4 regions of the Streptomyces sp. NPDC006923 genome follow, and region 1 is predicted to be linked to each of the others. Evidence: riboswitches for the same ligand, from Rfam matches in the RefSeq annotation. Region 1 holds a riboswitch; each other region holds the start of a gene.

Region 1 (5,559 bases):
CCGCGGCGCGGCTGCGCCCGGACAACAGGGCGGTGCTGGTGTACGAGCCGCTCACCGCCGACGACGCCGACGCCGCCGACGAGAACGAGACCGACGAGCACGAGGGGGCGGACCAGTGAGCGACGCTGCCGTGACCATGGACTTCCATCCGCAGCCGGCCCCGGGCGAGGCCAGGCCCTGGGCCTTCCCGGCCCCCGAGCGCGGCACGCTCGACAACGGTCTGACGGTGCTGCGCTGCCACCGCCCGGGTCAGCAGGTGGTGGCGGTCGAGATCAATCTGGACGCGCCGCTGGACGCCGAGCCAGAGGGGCTCGACGGCATCGCCACGATCATGGCGCGGGCGTTCTCCGAGGGCACCGACAAGCACAGCGCGGAGGAGTTCGCCGCCGAGCTGGAGCGCTGCGGCGCCACGCTCGACGCGCACGCCGACCACCCGGGCGTACGGCTCTCCCTGGAGGTCCCCGTCTCCCGGCTGCCCAAGGCGCTGAGCTTGCTGGCCGAGGCGCTGCGCGCGCCCGCCTTCGCCGACAGCGAGGTCGAGCGGCTCGTCCGCAACCGCCTGGACGAGATCCCGCACGAGACCGCCAACCCGGGCCGCCGGGCGGCCAAGCAGCTCTCCAAGGAGCTGTTCCCGGCCTCCTCGCGCATGTCCCGGCCGCGCCAGGGCACCGAGGAGACCGTGGCGGGCATCGACGCCGCGGGCGTACGGGCCTTCTACGAGGCGTATGTGCGCCCCGCCACGGCCACCGCGGTGATCGTCGGTGATCTCACCGGCGTCGATGTCGACGAGGTGCTCGCCGACACGCTGGGCTCCTGGACCGGTGACACCGCCGCTCCCCGCCCGGTGCCGCCCGTGACCGCCGACGACACGGGCCGTGTGGTGATCGTGGACCGCCCCGGCGCCGTACAGACCCAGCTCCTGATCGGCCGTATCGGCGCCGACCGGCACGACCGGGTCTGGCCGGCCCAGGTGCTGGGCACGTACTGCCTGGGCGGCACCCTCACCTCCCGGCTCGACCGGGTGCTGCGCGAGGAGAAGGGCTACACCTACGGCGTGCGGGCCTTCGGGCAGGTGCTGCGCTCCTCGGCGCCCTCCGAGCCGGGCGGGGCGACCGGCGCCGCGATGCTCGCCATCAGCGGCTCGGTGGACACCGCGTCCACGGGACCGGCGCTGGAGGACCTCTGGCAGGTGCTCCGCACCCTGGCCGCCGAAGGACTCACTGACGCGGAGCGCGATGTCGCCGTCCAGAATCTGGTGGGGGTGGCACCGCTCAAGTACGAGACGGCGGCCACGGTCGCCGGCACGCTGGCCGACCAGGTCGAGCAGCATCTCCCGGACGACTTCCAGGCGCAGCTCTACGCGCGGCTGGCGGAGACCGGCACCGTCGAGGCGACCGCCGCCGCGGTCAACGCCTTCCCGGTGGACCGGCTGGTCACCGTGCTCGTCGGTGACGCCGCCCAGATCAAGGAGCCGGTCACGGCTCTGGGAATCGGTGAGGTGACGGTGGTCACCGGCTGATCCGGCCGGTGAGAGGCACCCCGGCGACCTGGTTCGCCGGGGTTTGTCTTTATGTCCCCTTTGTTGGAGAGACCGCCTGTCTGCCCTGTGGTGTGCGCTACAAATGGGCCCTTCTGTTTGGTATTTGAAAGATGACCCGCTTAGCGTCGGTCCGGCTGTTCGCCAGTGCCCGCCGCGACCGCGGCGCCGGACAGCCATCGCCGAGTCCCCGTCAGGCGCGAGCCTGGGGAGCCGGGGACCCACACGCAGTCCCCGGGGTGAATCGGACGCCTTCGCACCAACTCGTGCGGAGGGGCCCGTAGGAGACCTTCCTGCTCCGAACCCGTCAGCTAACCCGGTAGGCGAGAAGGAAGGAAAGGACCAGCCTCTTCATGGCGTTCACCCGTGCCACCGGGAAGCATCGTGCCCGCCACCGCAGGATCCGCAGGGGCGTGGGCTTCGCCGGTGTCGCGACGCTCACCGCGGGCGGCGCCATCGGCACCCTCGCCTCCCCGGCGCTCGCCGCCGACACGGACGCTCCGTCGGCCCGGCTGACCGGCCTGGTCCAGGCGGTCGCCATCGACGATTCCCTGGCCGGCGCGATCGACGACCAGGCCGAGGCCCAGCGCGCCGCCGCCGAGCGGGCCGCGGCGATGGCCAGGGCGGAGCGCGCGGCGGAGGCCCGCGCCAAGGAGGTCCGTGCCGCCGAGGAGCGTGCCGCCCGCGCGGCCGAGCGCAAGCGGCTGAACGCCTTCCGGCTTCCCGTCGCCGGTTCGTATGTCACCACTGGCTACCGGTCCGGTGGGTCTCTGTGGTCTTCGGGAAGCCACTCGGGCGTCGACTTCCGCGCCGCGTCCGGCACGCCGGTCGTCGCCGTGGGCGCGGGCACCGTCGTCGAGGCCGGCTGGGGCGGCTCGTACGGCTACAACGTCGTCCTCCGGATGAACGACGGCTCCTACACGCAGTACGGCCATCTCTCGTCGATCGGCGTCTCGGCCGGTCAGACTGTCACAGCGGGCCTGCGGATCGGACTCTCCGGCGCGACCGGGAACGCCACCGGACCGCACCTCCATTTCGAGGCCCGGACCGGCCCGGAGTACGGATCCGACATGGACCCCGTCGCCTATCTGCGCACCCACGGTGTGACCATCTGACCGAGGGGCGTGGCCCCCGGTACGCGGCTCCGGGTGGGCTCTGCGCAGGGTGTGACCCATGCTCAGCCCCCCGCTGAGCCGCCTATTGAGTGGGGAGTGGCCCGACGACGCTCGCGATCCAGGACCGGTATGCGGCGACCCTGGTGAAGACATCGGGATACACGGAGGCGCAGCCCTGCCCGTAGGAGACGATGCCTACGAGGTTCGTCCTGTCGTTGGCCGACTTCTGTGCGAGAGGGCCACCGGTGTCGCGCTGGCAGGTCCCCTTGTCGCGCTGATCCACCGTCCGACCGGGTAGAGCGCGGCGAAGGGGGTGTCCGAGCCGGCCGCGGTGTCGCGGTCACCGCTGTCGTCACTGGAAGCTACCGCCTGCGGTGGTGGTCCCGGGGCAGGACCGCAGGATCGCCCCGGCGTCCTCGTCCGCGCGCGTCGCTGTCCATCGCGGCCCGTCCGGCGGCCGGGCCCTCGGACCGGCCACCTGTTCGAGGGGTGACTCCGTGCTCGGTCAGTACCCCGCATTTGCCCGTCGGCGCACGATCTGGCAGAGATGTTCCCCGGCCGTCGGGCCAAAAGATATCCATCGATTCCGGGCACCCATCGGAATTTCTCGTTGATTGCAATAGAGTCACGGAACAGGAGCCGATCGGCAGCGTTTCGCGCGGATTAAAACGGAGGTTCGGACATGCGCATTCCCGCGCACTCGGTATGCACAGCGATCCGCGACGACATCATCTCCGGCGTATTCGAGCGCGGCGCCAGACTGACCGAGGAGCAACTCGCGCGGCGCTACGGCGTCTCCCGTGTCCCGGTGCGCGAGGCCCTGCGCACCCTGGAGTCCGAGGGGTTCGTGACCACGCGCCGCCATGTCGGCGCGTGCGTGGCCGAGCCCACGGAGCAGGAGGCGGCGGATCTCCTGGAAGTGCGGCTCCTGCTGGAGCCGCTGGGGGCGGCGCGCGCGGCCCAGCGCCGTACCGAAGCCCATCTCAAGGTGCTGCGCGGCCTGGTCAGGCTGGGGCAGGAGCGGGCCAGGCGCGGTCAGGGAGAGGACCTGCGCTCCCTCGGCGCCTGGTTCCACGAGACGCTCGCCCAGGCCTCCGGAAGCCCCGCGCTCACCGCGCTGCTCACCCAGCTCCGGCACAAGATCGCCTGGATGTACATCGTCGAGCAGCCCGCTCATCCCGTGGAGTCCTGGGCGGAGCACGGCGCGATCGTGGACGCGGTGGCACGCGGTGACGTGGAGCGCGCACGGACCCTGACGGCGCTGCACGCGGAGCGCACGGCGGTGGTGCACCGGCTGCGGCGGCCGGATCGCGGCCGGGAAAAGGTGAGGGCTTCGCAACATGCCGTAAACATCGCGAGCGCCCGCACTTAACAATGGCACCGTATACAAAGAGAAGAAATCCGCGGGCCTTATTCATTGCTGCCCGTATTGAAACTACGGGGCCGCGCTGCGTTGAATTACGCGCACCGCGGCCCCGTCATGAAAAAGTCCCGCACGGCCCTGCCCGTGCGGGACATTTGTGTCCGACGTTCTACCGTCAAGACATTCATCGCCGGGACGCTCTGGCGTCGAGACGACTGCCGTCCGGTGTCAGACGGTCTCGGGAAGCTCGTCGAGCCCTTCGGCGACCAGCTTCGCCAGCCGGTCCAGGGCGGCCTCGGCGCCGTCCGCCTCGGAAGCCAGCACGATCTCCTCGCCGCCCTGTGCGCCCAGACCGAGCACCGCCAGCATCGAGGCCGCGTTGACGGGGTTGCCGTCCGCCTTCGCGATCGTCACGGGGACGCCGGTGGCCGTGGCGGCGCGGACGAAGATGGAGGCGGGGCGGGCGTGCAGGCCCTCGGTCCAGCCGACATTGACGCGGCGCTCAGCCATGGTGTTGCCCTTCACGTCTCATGATGTTGTCTAGACCAGTGTCTCATGTTCCGCCGAACTCCTTCCGGCGGGCCCCGGTCCGGACCGGCCGCGGGCGGGCCTCACCACTCTGCCCCAGAGTGACCGGCGCATCCACCGCCCCGGGCCGGGCGGGCCGTAGGCTCTGGGACATGGAGACGCAGCCGGACCACGCGTACCCCGGACACTGGGAAGCGGACGTGGTGCTGCGCGACGGAGCCACCGCCCGGATCCGCCCCATCACCACCGGCGACGCCGAGCGGCTGGTCAGTTTCTACGAACAGGTCTCCGACGAGTCGAAGTACTACCGCTTCTTCGCCCCCTATCCGCGCCTCTCCGACCGGGATGTGCACCGCTTCACCCACCACGACTACGTGGACCGGGTCGGGCTCGCGGTGACGGTGGGCGGGGAGTTCATCGCCACCGTCCGCTACGACCGGATCGACAGTCTGGGCCGCCCGGCGTCGGCCCCCGCCGACGAGGCGGAGGTCGCCTTTCTCGTCCAGGACGCGCACCAGGGCCGCGGTGTCGCCTCGGCCCTACTCGAACACATCGCGGCTGTCGCCCGCGAGCGGGGCATCCGGCGCTTCGCCGCCGAGGTACTGCCGGCGAACAATAAGATGATCAAGGTGTTCCGGGACGCCGGATACACCCAGCGGCGCAGCTTCGAGGACGGTTCCGTACACCTCAGCCTCGACCTGGAACCCACCGTCGAGTCCCTCGCCGTGCAGCGTGCCCGGGAGCAGCGCGCCGAGGCACGCTCCGTGCAGCGCCTCCTCACCCCGCGCTCGGTCGCCGTCGTCGGCACCGGCCGCGCGCCCGGCGGCGTCGGCCGCACCGTGCTGCGCAACCTGCTCGACGGAGGCTTCACCGGGCGCGTCTACGCGGTCAACCGCGCCTTCGCAGCGGACCTGCGAGAGACCGACGGCGTCCCCGCCCTGCGCTCCGTCGCCGAGGCCGGCGAGCCCGTCGACCTCGCGGTACTGGCCGTACCGGCCGAGCGCGTGCCGGAAGCG
Region 2 (5,559 bases), on a different contig from region 1:
CGGGTCCAGGTGCCGTACGGGGCCCAGGGCGATCTCGTCCGTGTGCACCCGGGGGAGGAGTGGCTCTATGTCCTCGAAGGGCGGCTGCGCCTGAGTCTCGGGGACGCCGTGCATGTGCTCGACCCGGGGGACAGCGCGCACTTCGACTCGCTCACACCGCACCGGATCGCGGCGGCCGGACCCGCCGGGACCGAGCTGCTCTTCGTCCACACCCTGCTGCAGACCCCCGCCGCCGAGCTGTGCCTCGGCGGCGGGGCTCACCGCGGCTGATCCTCAGAGAGGTCTGTCACCATGTCAGAGAACGCAGTTCCGGACCCCGCGGGTACGCGGGCCGGCCAGGAAGACGTGCCGGCCCGCGTAACGAATCAGGAGAAGACGTTCCCCAGGGGACTTGTCATCCGGCTTTTCGCCTATCTGGTGGCCGGTCACCTCTTCGCGGGCTTCCTCTATCTGCTCTTCGAGCTGGGGGCGCGCGGTCAGTAGCGGTCGGCGCGGGCCCGACGGCGGGCGCGCGTCTCAGGAAAGCAGGCGGGCGCGCAGCCGCTCACGGGTCTCGGGGGTGACTCCGAGGCCCGCTGACAGATAACGCTCGGTGCTGCCCCAGGTCTTCTCAATGGTCTCGAAAGCCGCTGCGAGGTATTCCGATCTGGCGTCGAAGAGCGGGCTGAGCAGCTCCATGACCTCGGCGGACGTCCCGGCGGGCGAATTGTCGCTGCGGTGGATCGGATAGCGGCGCCGCGGGTCGTTCGACTTCAGGTAGTCCGCCTCTATCGCCTCGCGCTCGACCCCGACGGCCAGCAGCGACACGGCTATGGAGAGACCGGCCCGGTCCTTGCCCGCGGCGCAGTGCATGAGGGCGGGGACGCTGTCCTCGGCCAGGGCGTGCAGGACGCGGCTGTGCTCGGCGGTGCGGTCCGTGATGATCGCGCGGTACGAGTCGGTCATCCGGGCCGCGGCCCTGCCGTCCGCGAGGAGCGAGCGGAGCTGGTCGAGGTCGCCGTCCCGGACCATCAGCCAGAACTCCGCCCCGTCCGCGGGATCGGTGAGCGGGATGTTCACATTGCGCACACCCGTCAGCTCCACGTCCGCGCCGTCGAGCTTGAGGTCGGCGGCATTGCGGAAGTCGAAGACGGTGTGCAGCCCGAGGGACGAGAGGAAGGCGGAGTCGGCCGCGGTGGCGTTGGCGAGGTGGCCACTGCGGAAGAGCCGCCCGTGCCGCACCTGCCGGCCGTCCGTGGTCGGCAGTCCGCCCACATCGCGGAAGTTGCGTACCCCGGTCAGCTCGGGCTCGGTCGACGGGACCTGCTGCGTCACGGCCTGCTCCTCCGTGTCTGCCGCCGGCGCCGCTCGCCGACGATGTCGACTTCTGACACTACGACATCGGTTCTCAGGAGACCGGAGTTCGCGACCCGGGGAGCGAATGCGAACTATTCGGACATCGCAGGAGGCTACAAATCGCCCAAATGTGCATCTGTCCGTATTGGCGTATTTCGCATAACGTGCCCCGGTGCAGGGGGAGATGGGTTCCCGCTGGTGAGCAGGATCATATCCGTGACGGTCCGTGGCGGCGAAGCGAATTGAAATCGCCGTGACGCACGGAATCCGAAGATCGGTGATTCACGCAGGGTGACCGGAAATCCAGGGCGATATCGGGGCGTCTGCCGCCCCTGGGAATAAGCGGCTTGTTAATGCCCTCCCGGCTCGCCTACGTTCAGCCTCAATCCAGGCGGACCGCCGAATCCTGCCGCCGCTTGGAATTCGCACTCACCCATCCACGTGTGGCAGGAGCGGGGGACCCAGGTAGTACGCCGTTCCGGAATATCGGACGGCTCGGGGTGAAGTCGCGCAGTAAGCGCGGCAGGGCATCTCCAGCCCTAACCCGACAGCTCACCTCGCAGGCGCCGGAGAGGAATTGACCATGCCCGCGAAGGGTAAGCACCGCCGCACCAGGACCAGCCCGTTCAGCCGCGGCCTTCTCGCCGCCGGTACGGGCGGCGCCGCCATCGCTCTTCCGCTCATCGGCGCCACCGGCGCGCACGCCGCCGAGAAGGCCGCGCCCGCCACCGAACCGCACGCCGTCTCGGCGGCCGCCCAGACGAGTCAGCACGCGTCCGCCAAGAAGACCGCCACCAAGGCTCCGAAGATCTACTCCGTGGTCGCCGGTGACTACCTTTCCAAGATCGCCTCCGAACAGCATGTCCGGGGCGGCTGGCACAAGCTGTACGCCGACAACCGCAAGGCCGTGGGGCCCGACCCGTCGCTCATCCACCCGGGCCTGAAGCTCACCATCGGCGCCAAGTCGAGTGGCCCGCACAAGCCGGCGGGCCACCACTCCAAGCCCGGTGGCACGGACGCTCAGCCCGGCAACGCCCCGGCCAAGCCCTCGGACGACCCCGCTCCCGTCAAGACCGGAACTCCCGCCGCCGACCCGGTGGACGACAACAGCGGTTCCGGCTTCACCCTGCCGGTCGACGGCATAGCCATCGGCACGCCGTACCACGCCAGTGGCAGCAACTGGTCCAGCGGCTACCACACCGGTGTGGACTTCCTGGCGCCCTCGGGCACCGTTGTGAAGGCCGTCGGCGCGGGCACCGTCGTTTCGGCCGGCTGGGGCGGTTCGTACGGCAACCAGGTCGTCATCCAGCACGACGACGGCCACTACTCGCAGTACGGCCACCTGTCCTCCATCTCGGTCTCCGAGGGCGACACCGTCAGCGAGGGCCAGCAGATAGGGCTCTCCGGCGCGACCGGCAATGTCACGGGACCGCACCTGCACTTCGAGATCCGTACGGGTCCCGACTACGGCTCGGACATCGACCCGCTGGCCTTCCTCCGCGAGCACGGCGTCTCCGTCTGATCCCGTCCGTCTGATCCCGAACACCCCGCTCCGAACCGGTATTCCGTCCGAGAACGCCGGTGGGTCAACACCTCCGCCCGGCACCGAAAGTGCCGGGCGGAGGCATGGTGCCTATTCCCGCTTGGGTGAAACTTGACCGATGGTGTATCTCACCGCCGTCAACGGCTTCTTACGGTCGCGTAGGTCACATCTGCGAGTGAAAGATGAGCGGTTGTGGCAGATGATTCGAGATCCAGAAGAAGCGGCGTATTCGCGTCGTACGCGGCGATCGGTGACAGCTTCACCGAAGGCGTGGGAGATCTGGGACCCGACGGGCTGTATATCGGCTGGGCCGACCGGCTCGCGGTCCTGCTGGCCGACCGGCTGCCGGTCTCCGGTGACGCCGTGGACACCGTGCACGGCGATTTCCGGTACGCCAATCTCGCGGTACGCGGCCGGCTCCTCGACCAGATCGTCGACGAGCAGATCCCCCGGGCGAAGGAACTCGCCCCGGACCTGGTGACCTTCTGTGCCGGCGGCAACGACATCATCCGTCCAGGTACCGATCCCGACGATGTCGCCGAGCGTTTCGAGCGGGCCGTGGCCGACCTCACGGGCGCCGTCGGCACGGTCATGGTGACCACCGGATTCGACACCCGCGGGGTCCCCGTGCTGCGCCATCTGCGGGGCAAGATCGCCACGTACACCGCGCATGTGCGCTCCATCGCCGACCGCTACGACTGCCCCGTCCTCGATCTCTGGTCCCTCAGGTCCGTCCAGGACCGGCGTGCCTGGGACGGCGACCGGCTGCATCTGTCACCCGAGGGGCACACCCGGGTCGCGCTGCGCGCCGCGCAGGTGCTCGGTCTCGACGTGCCGGCCGACCCGGACCAGGCGTGGCCGCCGCAGCCGCCGCGCGGCACGTTCGAGGTCCGGCGCGACGACATCCACTGGGCGCGCGAATATCTGGTGCCCTGGATCGGACGCCGGCTGCGCGGCGAGTCGTCGGGCGACCAGGTGGCGGCCAAGCGGCCCGATCTGCTGCCGCTGAAGCACTGACGGCGGGGCCGCCCCGGGGCGTGTTGCAGAAGTCCCGTCCGGCTCGCGGCGCTACGTCTCGAACACGCCCCGCGCCCCCGCCGGGATCCGCTCCAGCACCCCGCCCGCGAACACGTCGTACAACGGCAGCGTCTCCAGGTGCACATAGCCGATGTGACAGTCGCACAGCGCCTTCGGGCAGGCCCGGGGCCCAAGGGCCCGCCGGTACGACCCGTCGTAGAGATTGCCCAGCTCGGCACGGACGAAATGGCAGCGCCGCACGGTGCCGTCGCCGTCCACCGAGATCACCGACTCGCCCGTACGGCACGGCAGACCGGCCGAGCGGTGCGGATGGCGGCTGTACGGGAAGAGCGGATCGAGGTCCGTCCACCGGGCGGCCTCCTCGTCCGTATAGCTGTGTCCCTCGGCCGCGTTGATCCAGAGGTAGACGTCCGCCGGCAGCTCGGCGCGCAGCCGGAGCGCGTGCTCATGATGGCCGGGCAGACCGACAACGCCCACACTGAACCGGACGCCCCGGCGCGCGAGGTCATGGCACTTCCCGAGGAAGCGGTCGTACGGCGTCTGTCCCGGGTGGTACGTGCACCACAGGGCCAGCGTCCCGGGATCGGCGTCCTGGACCCAGTCGGTACGGGCGCTGAGGTTTGTCTGGATGGCCACCCGGCGGATGTGCGGCAGCCGGGACAGCTCGGCGAGTGTCCGGCGGTACCAGGAGCGCACCAGCCCTTCGCCCCACGGTGTGAACAGGAGCGACAGCCGGTCGGCGGACTGCGCGGACGCCCACGCGGCGAAGCGCTCCAGCGCCGCCCGGTCGGCACGTAGCTGGTCAGTGGTGTCCCGCCGCTTGGCGAACGGGCAGTAGGGACAGTCGTAGTCGCAGGACGCGAGCGGACCGCGGTAGAGGATCGTCAGGTCCACGGAGTCTCATTTCTGCTCGTACGCGGCCATCGCGGCCCGTACGGCGGGGGAGAAGAGCGCGGGACCCAGGGCGTCCGAATGGGCGAGACCCTCGGGCGAGAGACGCAGCAGGCCGGGCCCCGCGCTCCCGTCGAGCCAGCCGAGCGCCGCGAACAGGTCCAGCTCGGCCGGGAAGTCGTCGGCCGGGCCCGTCCCGAACCGCTCGCGATAGCCGGCCACCTCCATGCCCCGCGCCTGGAGGACCGACTGGAGGAGATGGCGGCGCCGTGCCTCGTCCTCGTCGATCCGGTAGCCCAGCTCCGCCCGGGAGAAGTCCTCCGTCGCCGTGTACCGGTCGATGATGTTCCGTATCTCGCGGGTGTCGACGGCGTAGTCGAAGGAGTAGTGGAGGCGGGAGGTGTAGGAGCGGGCTCCGCAGCCGAGCCCGATCATGCCGTCGGTCTGGCAGGCGTAGTCGTCGGCTCCCCCGGACGCGGAGCCCGGGCGGCGGAACATCCGCATGGACACCTGCTCGTAGCCCCGGTCGAGGAGGTGATCGCGGCCCTGCCGGTACAGCCGCAGCCGCTGGGCGTCCCAGGCGGCGTCGCTTCCGGCCCCGAGCCGGCCGAGACCGGTCAGCGGCCGTATGTAGAGGGGGTAGAGATACAACTCCTCGGGATCCCAGGCGAGCGCGGCGTCCAGGGAGCGGCGCCAGCTCTCCTCGGTCTGGCCGTCGATGCCGTAGATGAGATCGATGTTGAGGACGGGGA
Region 3 (5,559 bases), on a different contig from region 1:
CGCCGACACACGGCTCTCCAAGAACCCCACGCATCACGCGGGCACGGCGCACGCCAAGGCGAAGACGGGTATCCCCGGTGAGCGCGGCGCGGAACTGATGACACACCTGCTCAATATCGATCCGCCCGACCACACCCGGCTGCGGCGCCTGGTGTCCAAGGCGTTCACACCGCGCCGGGTCGCCGAATTCGCCCCGCGCGTACAGGAACTGACGGACCGCCTCATCGCGGACTTCGCCGGGAAGGGGCAGGCGGATCTGATCCACGACTTCGCGTTCCCGCTGCCCATCTACGCGATCTGCGATCTGCTCGGGGTGCCGGGTGAGGACCAGGACGACTTCCGGGACTGGGCGGGCATGATGATCCGCCACGGCGGGGGACCGCGCGGCGGCGTCGCGCGGTCGGTGAAGAAGATGCGCGGCTATCTCGCCGAACTCATCCACCGTAAGAGGGAGAACCCCGGCGACGATCTGATCTCCGGACTGATCCGCTCCAGCGACCACGGCGAGCACCTGACCGAGAACGAGGCCGCGGCGATGGCCTTCATTCTGCTCTTCGCCGGATTCGAGACCACGGTCAATCTGATCGGCAACGGTATGTACGCCCTGCTGCGGAACCCGGAGCAGCGTGCCCTGCTGCGCGGCTCGCTCGACGCCGGGGAGACGGAGGCGCTGGCGACGGCCGTCGAGGAACTGCTGCGTTACGACGGCCCCGTGGAACTGGCGACCTGGCGGTTCGCGACCGAACCGCTGACGCTGGGCGGGCAGTCCGTCGCGGCGGGCGATCCCGTGCTGGTCGTACTCGCCGCCGCCAACCGCGATCCGGCGCGGTTCACGGATCCGGACACGCTCGACCTCGCACGGCGTGACAATCAGCACCTCGGATACGGGCACGGCATCCACTACTGCCTCGGCGCGCCGCTCGCCCGGCTGGAGGGACAGACCGCACTCGCCACGCTTCTGACCCGCCTTCCGGATGTACGGCTTGCGGAGGATCCTGCCGATTTGCGCTGGCGTGGTGGGCTCATCATGCGTGGATTGCGCACACTTCCGGTGCAGTTCACGCCATTGTCCGGCTGACGGATGATCAGAGCACAACTGACGTACCGTCAGGAATGTGACTTTCACGTGATCTCCGCTGCATCGACTTGTGACAAGCGTTCGAGTACCGCTACGTTCACCGACGACTCGGCAGCCACACGCCGTAGTCGTTTTGACAGTCACACGGAAGGCAATCGCATGCGCTCCGGGAACGGCCGACACCGTCGACCTCGCCAGGCACCGGCTCTGATCGTCGCGGCGGGGGTGACCGGATCGGCCATCGCCATCCCGCTGCTCGGTGCCACCGGCGCTGGCGCGGCGGAAGCCTCCACCTGGGACCATGTCGCCGAATGCGAGAGCGGCGGCATGTGGAGCGCGGACCTCGGCAACGGCTACTACGGCGGGCTCCAGATGTCCCAGGAGACCTGGGACACCTTCGGCGGCGGGAAGTACGCGTCCCGCGCCGACCTCGCCAGCCGCGCCCAGCAGATCGCGATAGCCGAGAAGGTGCTCGCCGCACAGGGCCCGGACGCGTGGTCGAGCTGCGCGTCCGTCTCGGGGCTGACGAACGACGGTGCCGCGCCCGCGGTCGACCCGGGGGCCGCCGCCGGCGTGACCGGGACTCCGGAGGGGAAGCGGGACGCCGGTCCCTCCGACGACGACTCGGCCACCGCGGACGCCAAGACCTCCACGGCCGACAGGCAGCGGACGGACAGGACGGACGAGCCGGCCTCCGCCGCCACGCCCGGAGCGCCGAAGTCCACGACCGGCTCCGGCGCGAAGGACTCCGCCGAGGACGGATCCGGCGAGGGCGGTGTCGCTTCCGTCAAGGGCAAGCACCGCGGCGGCGCGGCCCCGGACGATTCCACAGCGGGCAATTCGGGTGAAGACCGTGAATCCGGCCGTCATGCCTCACGGGGTGACGGATCGACACGTAACGCGGACGGCATCACCGACGAGGCGGGCGTGGTGGCCGACGCGTCCGGCACGTCCGACGCGCCCGGGGTGTCGGATGCGTCCGGCGAGTACACCGTCCAGGCCGGGGACTGCCTCTGGGAGATCGCCGACGAGCGGAAGGTGCCCGGCGGATGGTCCGCGCTGTACGAGGCGAACAAGGAGGCCGTCGGTTCCGACCCCGACCTGATCCTCCCTGGCCAGAGCCTTGATCTCAGCGTGAAGTAGCGGGAATTGGCCCCCGTATGTCCGCTTCTGTGCAAGTGAGAGATGGGTCTCTTCGCCACAACTGGGGTCCTTTGGGCTCATGGTGTGGCTGATCCGTCTCTCACCTGCGGAAACGCGGTCACGTCAAGGAGAGATAAGGGCGATTTACCCCTGGTTGTGCTCCATTGAACAACGGGGAGACCTGTGATTACGGTCTGAACCGCTCGCACCGCGGGCCCCGTCGACCGTCACGCCGAATCCTGCCGTCGGTCGAAGGGAGTAGTCGTCGCGTCAAGCGCCGAAGGCAGGAGCGGGGGACCCAAGGAAGGCGCCGGGCCCGGCTGTCGAGAGACGGCTGACGACCGGCTAGGGGTGAAGTCGTGTGCGCGAGCACACGGCCGGGCAACTCACTTGGCCCGAACCCGACAGCTGACCTCGTAGGCGTCGGTGAGGAGATGTTCCATGCCGCGTTCCAGCAAGGGCAAGCACCGCCGCCCGTCCAAGACCGCCCGCTACGCCACCCTCGCCGGAATCACCGGTGCCGCCGTCGCGGTCCCGCTGATCGGCGCCACGTCCGCCTCCGCCGCGACCGCCGGCGAGTGGGACCAGGTCGCCCAGTGCGAGTCCGGCGGCAACTGGTCGATCAACACCGGCAACGGTTTCTACGGTGGGCTCCAGTTCACCAACTCCACCTGGGCCGGATACGGCGGCACCGCCTACGCGCCCCGGGCCGACCAGGCGAGCAAGGCACAGCAGATAGCCGTCGCCGAGAAGGTCCTCGCCGGCCAGGGCAAGGGCGCGTGGCCGACCTGCGGCGTGAACCTGTCCAACGCCCCCTATGACGGCGGCTCCGCCGACTCCGGTACGCCCCAGCAGTCGCAGCCGGAGCAGTCTCAGCCCGAGCAGTCGCAGCCGGAGCAGCCTCAGCAGTCTCAGCCGGAGCAGGCCCAGCCCCAGCAGTCGCGGCCCGAGCGGCCGGCCCGGGGCGAGGCGCAGCCCGCCTCTCGCGGCGAGGCCCGCCCCGCCGTGCAGAAGGGCGACGGCGAGTACAAGGTCAAGCCCGGCGACACGCTCTCGAAGATCGCCCGGGCCCATGACGTCAAGGGCGGCTGGCAGAAGCTGTTCGACCTGAACAAGGACATCGTCCACGACGCCGATCTGATCTTCCCGGGTCAGCAGCTCCATCTGAGCTGACCCCTTCCCGGGCCGGCGACCCCTCCAGGCCGGCCTCGGCCGGCTGCCCCCGCCGGCCCCGCGGCGGCCGTCCCCGCGGCCGCGCGGGTCACCCCGGTCCGGCGCGCTTCCCCCGTACGCGCCGGGCCGGGGTTTCCGCTGTCACCGGCCCTTCCATACGGAATCCCGGCATCCGCTCCGCCCGCTCCGACCGGGATTCGTGCCGCATTTCGTCCCAGCGGGCGGGCACCGGCCAGTCGGCGACCCCGGGCCGGTTAGGCTCATGTCGCAAGGCCAAGAAGACCCTGCACTTCAAGCGTCACATCCCAGAAGGAGATGCTCGTGCCGTCCATCGACGTCGTCGTAGCCCGGGAAATCCTCGACTCCCGAGGCAACCCCACGGTCGAGGTCGAGGTCGGCCTCGACGACGGCAGCACCGGTCGTGCTGCTGTCCCCTCCGGTGCGTCCACCGGTGCGTTCGAGGCCCTCGAGCTCCGCGACGGTGACCAGAACCGCTACCAGGGCAAGGGTGTCGAGAAGGCCGTCCTCGCCGTCATCGAGCAGATCGGCCCGGAGCTGGTCGGGTACGACGCCACCGAGCAGCGCCTGATCGACCAGGCGATGTTCGACCTGGACGCCACCCCGGACAAGTCGTCGCTCGGCGCCAACGCCATCCTCGGCGTCTCCCTCGCCGTCGCGCACGCCGCCTCCGAGGCCTCGGACCTCCCGCTCTTCCGCTACCTCGGCGGCCCGAACGCGCACCTGCTGCCCGTTCCGATGATGAACATCCTGAACGGCGGCTCGCACGCCGACTCCAACGTGGACATCCAGGAGTTCATGATCGCCCCGATCGGCGCGGAGTCCTTCTCGGAGGCGCTGCGCTGGGGTGCCGAGGTCTACCACACGCTCAAGAAGGTCCTGAAGGAGAAGGGGCTCTCCACCGGCCTCGGCGACGAGGGCGGCTTCGCGCCGAACCTCGACTCCAACCGCGCCGCGCTGGACCTGATCCTCGAAGCCATCAAGGCCGCCGGTTACGCCCCCGGCAAGGACATCGCGCTCGCGCTCGACGTCGCCGCCTCCGAGTTCTACAAGGACGGCTCGTACGAGTTCGAGGGCAAGTCCCGCTCGGCCGCCGAGATGACCGAGTACTACGAGGACCTCGTCGCCTCCTACCCGCTGGTCTCCATCGAGGACCCGCTGTTCGAGGACGACTGGGCCGGCTGGAAGATCCTCACGGACAAGCTCGGCGCCAAGGTGCAGATCGTCGGTGACGACCTGTTCGTCACCAACCCGGAGCGTCTGGCGCGCGGTATCGAGGAGGGCGCCGCCAACGCGCTGCTCGTCAAGGTCAACCAGATCGGTTCGCTGACCGAGACCCTGGACGCCGTGGAGCTGGCCCAGCGCAGCGGCTTCAAGTGCATGATGTCCCACCGCTCCGGTGAGACCGAGGACGTCACCATCGCCGACCTCGCCGTCGCCACCAACTGCGGTCAGATCAAGACCGGCGCCCCGGCCCGTTCCGAGCGCGTCGCCAAGTACAACCAGCTTCTGCGCATCGAGGAGATCCTCGACGACGCGGCGGTGTACGCGGGCCGCAGCGCCTTCCCGCGCTTCCGTTCCGCGTAAGCGCGGACTTCAGCAGGCGGTACGAGGGCGAGGGCCGGCCGGCCCGTCGTCCGCGCCCGGTGTCCGGGAGACCGGACAGGGCACACAGGCGGAGCGTAGTGACGCGTCCCCGGCCGCGGTCCCGTACCGTGTCCGGGGACGTACGCACGTAACAGTGGAGGCGAGCCATGGCCGGGAACCGGGACCGGTTCTCCACCGCGACCAGGCTGCGGCTGCTCGGCGAGCAGACCGCCGCCCGTGTCTACCGCTCGCAGAACCGCAGGCAGGACCAGCGGTCCCGGCTCACCGGCCGGGCGGCCTTTCTCGCCCTGATCGTGTGCACGCTGGTGCTGGCGCTCGCGTATCCGATGCGGCAGTACGTGTCGCAGCGGAACGAGATCGCCGAGCAGGAACGGCTGGCCCGCGAGGCGCGGCTGCGGGTCGAGGAGCTGCGCGACGAGAAGGCCAGGCTCCAGGACGACGCGTACATCCAGCGGCTGGCCCGCGAGCATCTGCACTATCTGCTGCCGGGAGAGACCGGTTACACGGTGATCGACCCGGGCGCGGCGGAGCAGGAGCGC
Region 4 (5,559 bases), on a different contig from region 1:
GGTCCGCGAGACCCGGTCGACGTCCCGGTCCGTCGGGCCGCGTCCGCTCGCGACCAGACAGACCCGCTTCGCGCCGCCCGCCACCCCGGCGGCCGCGGCCTTCGACGCCTCGTCGGGCTTGAGCCAGGTGTACTTGAGGATCTCAGCCGTGGAACCGAGCCGCTGAGAGCAGTACGAGCAGTCCTCGGGACACAGACCGGACTTGAGGTTGACCAGGTAGTTGAGTTTCACCCGCCGCCCGAACCACTCACGGCGTACCTTCCCGGCCGCGGCCACCACGTCGAGCAGCTCGTCGTCGGAGGTCGCCAGCACGGCGAGCGCTTCTTCGCGGGTCGGCAGCTCGCGCCGCAGGCCCTTCTCCACCAGCGTCTTCAGCAGATCCATGGCGCTGATCCTCGCCTACCTGACAGCTCGCGGCAAAGGAGGAACCCCACAACACGGCCGGATCGACGTGTGTGTATGACCACACCCTGCCCCGGTCCGGCCCCGGTTAGGGTCTGTGCGCTGCCTACAAAAGGACGGGACCCATGGAGCGGGATTTCCCCGGCTGGACCGACGATCCGTTCGCGTGGACCGGGGACGAGGCGCTGCGCCGTGAGCGTTCCGGTCTGGTCCGTACGCTCCGGCCGCGCGGGGCCGACTCCGCCCTGCTGGACCTGGCGAGCAACGACTATCTGGGCCTGGCCCGCCATCCGGCGGTGACCGGCGCCGCCGCGGCGGCCGCCCGCCGCTGGGGCGCGGGCGCCACCGGCTCCCGGCTGGTCACAGGAAGCACCGCGTTGCACGCCGAGCTGGAGCGCGAACTGGCCGATTTCTGCGGGTTCGAGGCCGCGCTCGTCCTCTCCTCCGGATACGCGGCCAATCTCGCCGCCCTCACCGCGCTGACGACCGGGGACTCCCTGATCGTGTCGGACGCGGGAAACCACGCCTCGATTGTGGACGGCTGCCGGCTCTCGCGCGCCGAGAAGGTCGTCGTGCCGCACGCGGAGCCCCTGGTCGTACGCAAGACGCTCGACGCACACCCGGGGCGGCGGGCTCTGGTGGTGAGCGACGCGGTGTTCTCGGTGGACGGCGACGCGGCGCCGCTGCGGGAACTGGCCGAGGTCTGCCGTACGCGGGGCGCCGCACTGCTCGTCGACGACGCGCACGGTCTGGGTGTGCTCGGCGCCGGGGGCCGGGGCGCCCTGGACGCGGCGGGCATCGCGGGAGCGGGCGGTGTGGTGGCCACCGTCACCCTCTCCAAGTCCCTGGGCAGCCAGGGCGGCGCGGTCCTCGGGCCGGCCCGGGTCATCAGCCACCTGGTCAACGCGGCCAGGACCTTCATCTTCGACACGGGCCTGGCACCCGCCGCCGTGGGCGGCGCCCTGGAGAGCCTGCGGCTGCTGCGCCGCGAGCCCGCCCGGGCGGACCGGGTGCGCGCCGTCGCCCGCACCCTGCACGCGCGGCTGACCGGGGAAGGGCTCACCGCCGTACGGCCGGACGCCGCCGTGGTCTCCGTCCGGGCGCCGTCACCGGAGGCGGCCGTGCGCTGGGCCGCGGACTGCCGCGCCGCGGGCCTGGCCGTGGGATGTTTCCGGCCGCCGTCGGTGCCGGACGGCATCTCCCGGATCAGGCTCACCGCCCGCGCCGACCTGACGGACCAGCAGATCGACGCGGCGGTGCGGACGGTGGTGGCGTCCGCACCGCCGCGCTGAGTCTTACGGACCCGGGCGGGGCGGTCCCTCAGTCGGTGAGTGCCTCCTCGCGCAGCGCGGACAGGAATGACGTCCAGGCGCCCGTGGAGAAGGCCAGCGGGGCGCGGCGCACGTCCTTGGAGTCACGTACGGCGAGCCCGGCCGCGCCGGTGCGGGCGGTCTCCACGCAGTTGTTCATCCCGGTACTGCGGCTGCTGCGCCGCCAACCGGTCGTCAGGACCGGGGGAGTTGTGGAAGGAATGGAGTCTGAGTTCTGGGCGGAAAGCCCCTGGGGGCGAGCGGTCATGATGCTCCCTACGCGCCGTCACCGATCCCGGCGATGAGATCCAAAGAGTCCTCGGGCGAGAGGGCACGCGCCTGCATCGTGCGGAATGCCGCGCCGTACGCCTCCAGCTCTTCTTTCCGCTCCAGATAGAGGCTATTCGTCAAGTGGTCGAGAACGACCAAATCCAGATCAGTAATGCCTGGAAAGGAGAAGATAACGAAAGGTCCGGTGAGCCCGACATAGCCGCCGGCGGCGAACGGCAGTACCTGTACACACACATGGGGGAGACGGGCCAGCTCCACCAGCCGCCGTAGCTGCTCCCGCATCACCCCCCGGCCACCCACCTCGCGCAGCAGCACGGCCTCGTCGAGCACGGCGTTCAGCTCCAGCGGACTCGGCGCGCGCAGCGCCTCCTGACGGGCGAGCCGTACCTCCACCAGGGAGTCGACCGTCGCGGCCGGCAGGCCCTCCAGCGCCGCCTGTGTCACGGCACGGGCGTAGCCGGGGGTCTGCAGCAGGCCCGGCACCACGGAGGTCTCCAGGGTGCGCACGACGCGGGCCTGGGACTCCAGGCTGATGAAGTCCCGGTAACCGGGCGGGATCACACCGTCGTACGCCTTCCACCATCCGGGCCCGGTGCCCGGCACGCCGGCCAGAGCGCCCAGCAGCGTCCGCAGCCGGGGGTCGGCGATCCGCAGCGCGTCGAGCAGGCCGGCCAGGTCGGTGTCCTTCACCCCGCTGACACCCGTCTCGATACGGCTCACCTTCGACTGGTGCCAGCCGAGCAGCCGCGCCGTCTCCCCGCTCGTCAGCCCCGCGCTCCGGCGCAGCCTGCGCAATTCGTCACCGAGCCTGCGTCGGCGTACCGCCGGAATATGCCGCATGACCGAACCACTTCCTCTTGCCCGTGCCGCTTGTCCGTCTGCCCGTGCTCGCGCCATTCGGGGGCGCGGCGGAGAAGCTATCTTTCCGGGGCTCAAATACGGTCTCGCGTAGCAGAGTTCACCGCTACGGGCGACAGATATATGCAGATCTCGGTGGATCGGCTCTGTGAACGGCCCGACAAGTGGCAGTCTGACGCGGAGCACAGTCCGAGGCCGTCCGCGCAGTCATCCGCTCTGTGCCGGAGACCGGTCCGGCGGGAAAGGGACGGCGTCTTCATGGCAGACCGGCAAGAGGCATCCATCACCCTTCCGAGCGACCCCGCGGCCGTACCCGCGGCGCGAAGATATGTCGCGGACCTGCTCACCGAGTGGGGACTGCCCGCGGACGCGGAGACCGTCGACACGGTCCGGCTGATCGTCTCGGAGCTGGCGACCAACGCCGTACAGCACACACTCGGCCAGTCGCCCACCTTCACGGTGGAGATCCGGCTGGACCGTCACGAGGAGCTGCGCCTCGGTGTCACCGACAGCCATCCGCGCTGGCCGCAGCGGCTTCCCGCGCCGGTGCAGCAGGACAACGGCCGAGGCATGGTCATCGTCCGTTCGCTGACCGCCGAGTACGGCGGCCGGCTGGTCGTCACCCCGACCGCGGAGGGCGGCAAGACGGTCTGGGTCACCCTGCCCTGGACGGTGGCCCCGGGTCAGATCTGATCCGGGGACCGGCTCGGGAGCCGCCAGGACGGGTGGGAGCGCCCGGGGAGGCGGCGCGTGGATCCGACGCGTCGTCAGCGGGCGCTCGGCTGCGGGGGCACCCCCGCGCCCTCAGTTCACCCGGCCGTACCAGACGCTCCGGGACCAGATCCGCTCCAGCCGCACCACGGCGCCGGTCTTCGGCGAATGCCAGATCTTGCCCCGGCCGGCGTAGATGCCGACGTGGTAGATGTTGCTCCCGTAGTGGAAGAACACCAGATCGCCCTTGCGCCGGTGGGAGGGTGAGATGTGGCGGGTCCGGTTGTACTGCTGCTGGGCCGTGCGCGGGAGTCTCTTCCCCACCCTCTTGAAGGAATAGAGAGTCAGCCCCGAACAGTCGAAGCGATGCGGCCCGGTCGCACCGTACTGGTACGGCGACCCCTGTTTGGAAGCGGCGATCCGCAGTGCCTTGGTCGCGTGGCCGGGGACTGCGCTGGCCTCGTCGGCGGCGCTCGGCACCAGCATGGTGCCGCCGACGGCGGCGAGTGTGAGGACCGATACGGCACGGGTCCGTGAGAGCAAATTCGGGACATGCGTCTGCGCGGTCATGCTCAACCCTTCGTCAGCCGCTTGTGAAGGATGACCTGTCGGGTTCGGACAGGCGAAGATGCCCGGCCGCGCAAGCGGCTTCACCCCGAGGAACGGCCACAACCCGGTCGTCCCGTCACGCTTGGGTCCTCCACTCCTGCCGATCCACTCCTGTCGACCAGTCATCCGGTACGGCGGCAGGACTCAGCGTCCGCCCGGACCGCCTCGCCGAGGTGGCGGGGGCTTGTCGTTTCACGGATCTTGACGCGGAACCGGCGCGTTTCGGTGACGAAACGACGATATGTGAGTCTCATCACGTCTGACCCATACGGGTGGTCGGTCAACGGTTGATGACGGAGTGTCGGGGTTCGTCAGGGCCTGTAGCTGCAAGGAAACCGGCGGCGCCTCGCGCGTCCGGCCGCTTCGCGCAACTTGAGCGCCCGATCCGGGCCCGCGCGCCGCTAGGCCGAATGAGGGAGCCGTGCCCGTACGGGCGCGTCCGTACGGGAGGACACACCGTCAAGTCGCGTCCCCGGGGGGCATGGTGACCCTCCCGGCCCGCCGTTCCCCGTCCAGTACGCGCAGCGCGCGCGCCAGTGTCGCCGTGTGCAGCTCGGTCTCGCCCCTGGCGTGCATCGCCGTCAGCGCGTCCCGCAGCGCGGCCACCCGTGCGGGCAGCGCCTGCGCGGCGCGCAGGGCGCTGTAGGTGTCGGAGCCACGGGCCGGATTGATCCGCCCCAGCAGGTCGACGACCTGGAGATAGCTGTCCACGACGTCGCCCTCGGCGCGGGTCAGCGCGGGCAGCGGAGGCAGTTCCGGTGGCAGCATCGGCGACTACCGCCCGCCCGGAGAGCTGCCGGGGCCGGGGAGGGCCGCGGACGCCTTCCGGTTCCGCACCACGTGATCGACGAGCCCGTACGCCCTGGCGGCCACCGCGTCGAAGATCTTGTCCCGCGCGATGTCCTCGGTGATCCGCTCCGCGCTCCGGCCGGTGTGCCGCGCCAGCAGGGATCCCAGCAGGGAGCGCTGCCGCAGGATCTCCTCGGCCTGGATCGCCAGATCGGACGGCTGCCCCATGACGGGCTCCGCGACGGCGGGCTGCTGGAGGACGACACGGGCGCCGGGCAGCGCCATCCGCTTCCCCGGGGTGCCGGCGGCCAGCAGCACCGCCGCGGTCGAGGCGGCCTGACCGAGGCAGCTCGTCTCCACGTCGCAGGTGACGAGCCGCATCGTGTCGTAGATGGCCGACATGGCGCTGACCGAACCGCCCGGGGAGTTGATGTACAGACAGATGTCCTGGTCCGGCGCGGCGTACTCCAGATGCAGGAACTGCGCGATCACATCGTTGGCCGCGGTGTCGTCGACCGCGGTGCCGAGAAAGATGATCCGCTCCTCCAGCAGCTTGGAGTACGGGTCGAGGGTGCGGATGCCCCGGCTG

The links. A riboswitch is a leader RNA that binds a small molecule or an ion and turns the genes downstream of it on or off. The one in region 1 is predicted to bind cyclic di-AMP.
Positions count from the first base shown of each region.
Region 2: another riboswitch for cyclic di-AMP. It lies ahead of ABZ707_RS20850 (LysM peptidoglycan-binding domain-containing M23 family metallopeptidase); the one in region 1 lies ahead of ABZ707_RS25560 (M23 family metallopeptidase).
Region 3: another riboswitch for cyclic di-AMP. It lies ahead of ABZ707_RS08950 (transglycosylase family protein); the one in region 1 lies ahead of ABZ707_RS25560 (M23 family metallopeptidase).
Region 4: another riboswitch for cyclic di-AMP. It lies ahead of ABZ707_RS26200 (C40 family peptidase); the one in region 1 lies ahead of ABZ707_RS25560 (M23 family metallopeptidase).

Region 1 is NZ_JBEYIF010000014.1:111,663-117,221, forward strand. Features, by position in the region: gene ABZ707_RS25550 (pitrilysin family protein) at 1-119, shown strand, start outside; gene ABZ707_RS25555 (pitrilysin family protein) at 137-1,519, shown strand; cyclic di-AMP (ydaO/yuaA leader) riboswitch at 1,708-1,877, shown strand; gene ABZ707_RS25560 (M23 family metallopeptidase) at 1,891-2,652, shown strand; gene ABZ707_RS25565 (trypsin-like serine protease) at 2,735-2,935, opposite strand; gene ABZ707_RS25570 (GntR family transcriptional regulator) at 3,335-4,024, shown strand; gene ABZ707_RS25575 (HPr family phosphocarrier protein) at 4,244-4,525, opposite strand; gene ABZ707_RS25580 (GNAT family N-acetyltransferase) at 4,696-5,559, shown strand, end outside.
Region 2 is NZ_JBEYIF010000010.1:2,382-7,940, forward strand. Features, by position in the region: gene ABZ707_RS20835 (XRE family transcriptional regulator) at 1-270, shown strand, start outside; gene ABZ707_RS20840 (DUF6126 family protein) at 346-483, shown strand; gene ABZ707_RS20845 (tyrosine-protein phosphatase) at 517-1,314, opposite strand; cyclic di-AMP (ydaO/yuaA leader) riboswitch at 1,756-1,916, shown strand; gene ABZ707_RS20850 (LysM peptidoglycan-binding domain-containing M23 family metallopeptidase) at 1,919-2,857, shown strand; gene ABZ707_RS20855 (SGNH/GDSL hydrolase family protein) at 3,071-3,895, shown strand; gene ABZ707_RS20860 (STM4011 family radical SAM protein) at 3,947-4,810, opposite strand; gene ABZ707_RS20865 (STM4012 family radical SAM protein) at 4,817-5,559, opposite strand, start outside.
Region 3 is NZ_JBEYIF010000004.1:99,081-104,639, reverse strand. Features, by position in the region: gene ABZ707_RS08960 (cytochrome P450) at 1-1,078, shown strand, start outside; gene ABZ707_RS08955 (transglycosylase family protein) at 1,304-2,221, shown strand; cyclic di-AMP (ydaO/yuaA leader) riboswitch at 2,487-2,659, shown strand; gene ABZ707_RS08950 (transglycosylase family protein) at 2,663-3,394, shown strand; gene eno (phosphopyruvate hydratase) at 3,716-4,999, shown strand; gene ABZ707_RS08940 (septum formation initiator family protein) at 5,167-5,559, shown strand, end outside.
Region 4 is NZ_JBEYIF010000015.1:99,754-105,312, reverse strand. Features, by position in the region: gene bioB (biotin synthase BioB) at 1-384, opposite strand, end outside; gene ABZ707_RS26220 (8-amino-7-oxononanoate synthase) at 528-1,694, shown strand; gene ABZ707_RS26215 (DUF397 domain-containing protein) at 1,723-1,980, opposite strand; gene ABZ707_RS26210 (helix-turn-helix transcriptional regulator) at 1,989-2,843, opposite strand; gene ABZ707_RS26205 (ATP-binding protein) at 3,120-3,554, shown strand; gene ABZ707_RS26200 (C40 family peptidase) at 3,666-4,142, opposite strand; cyclic di-AMP (ydaO/yuaA leader) riboswitch at 4,145-4,331, opposite strand; gene ABZ707_RS26195 (hypothetical protein) at 4,641-4,949, opposite strand; gene ABZ707_RS26190 (ATP-dependent Clp protease proteolytic subunit) at 4,956-5,559, opposite strand, start outside.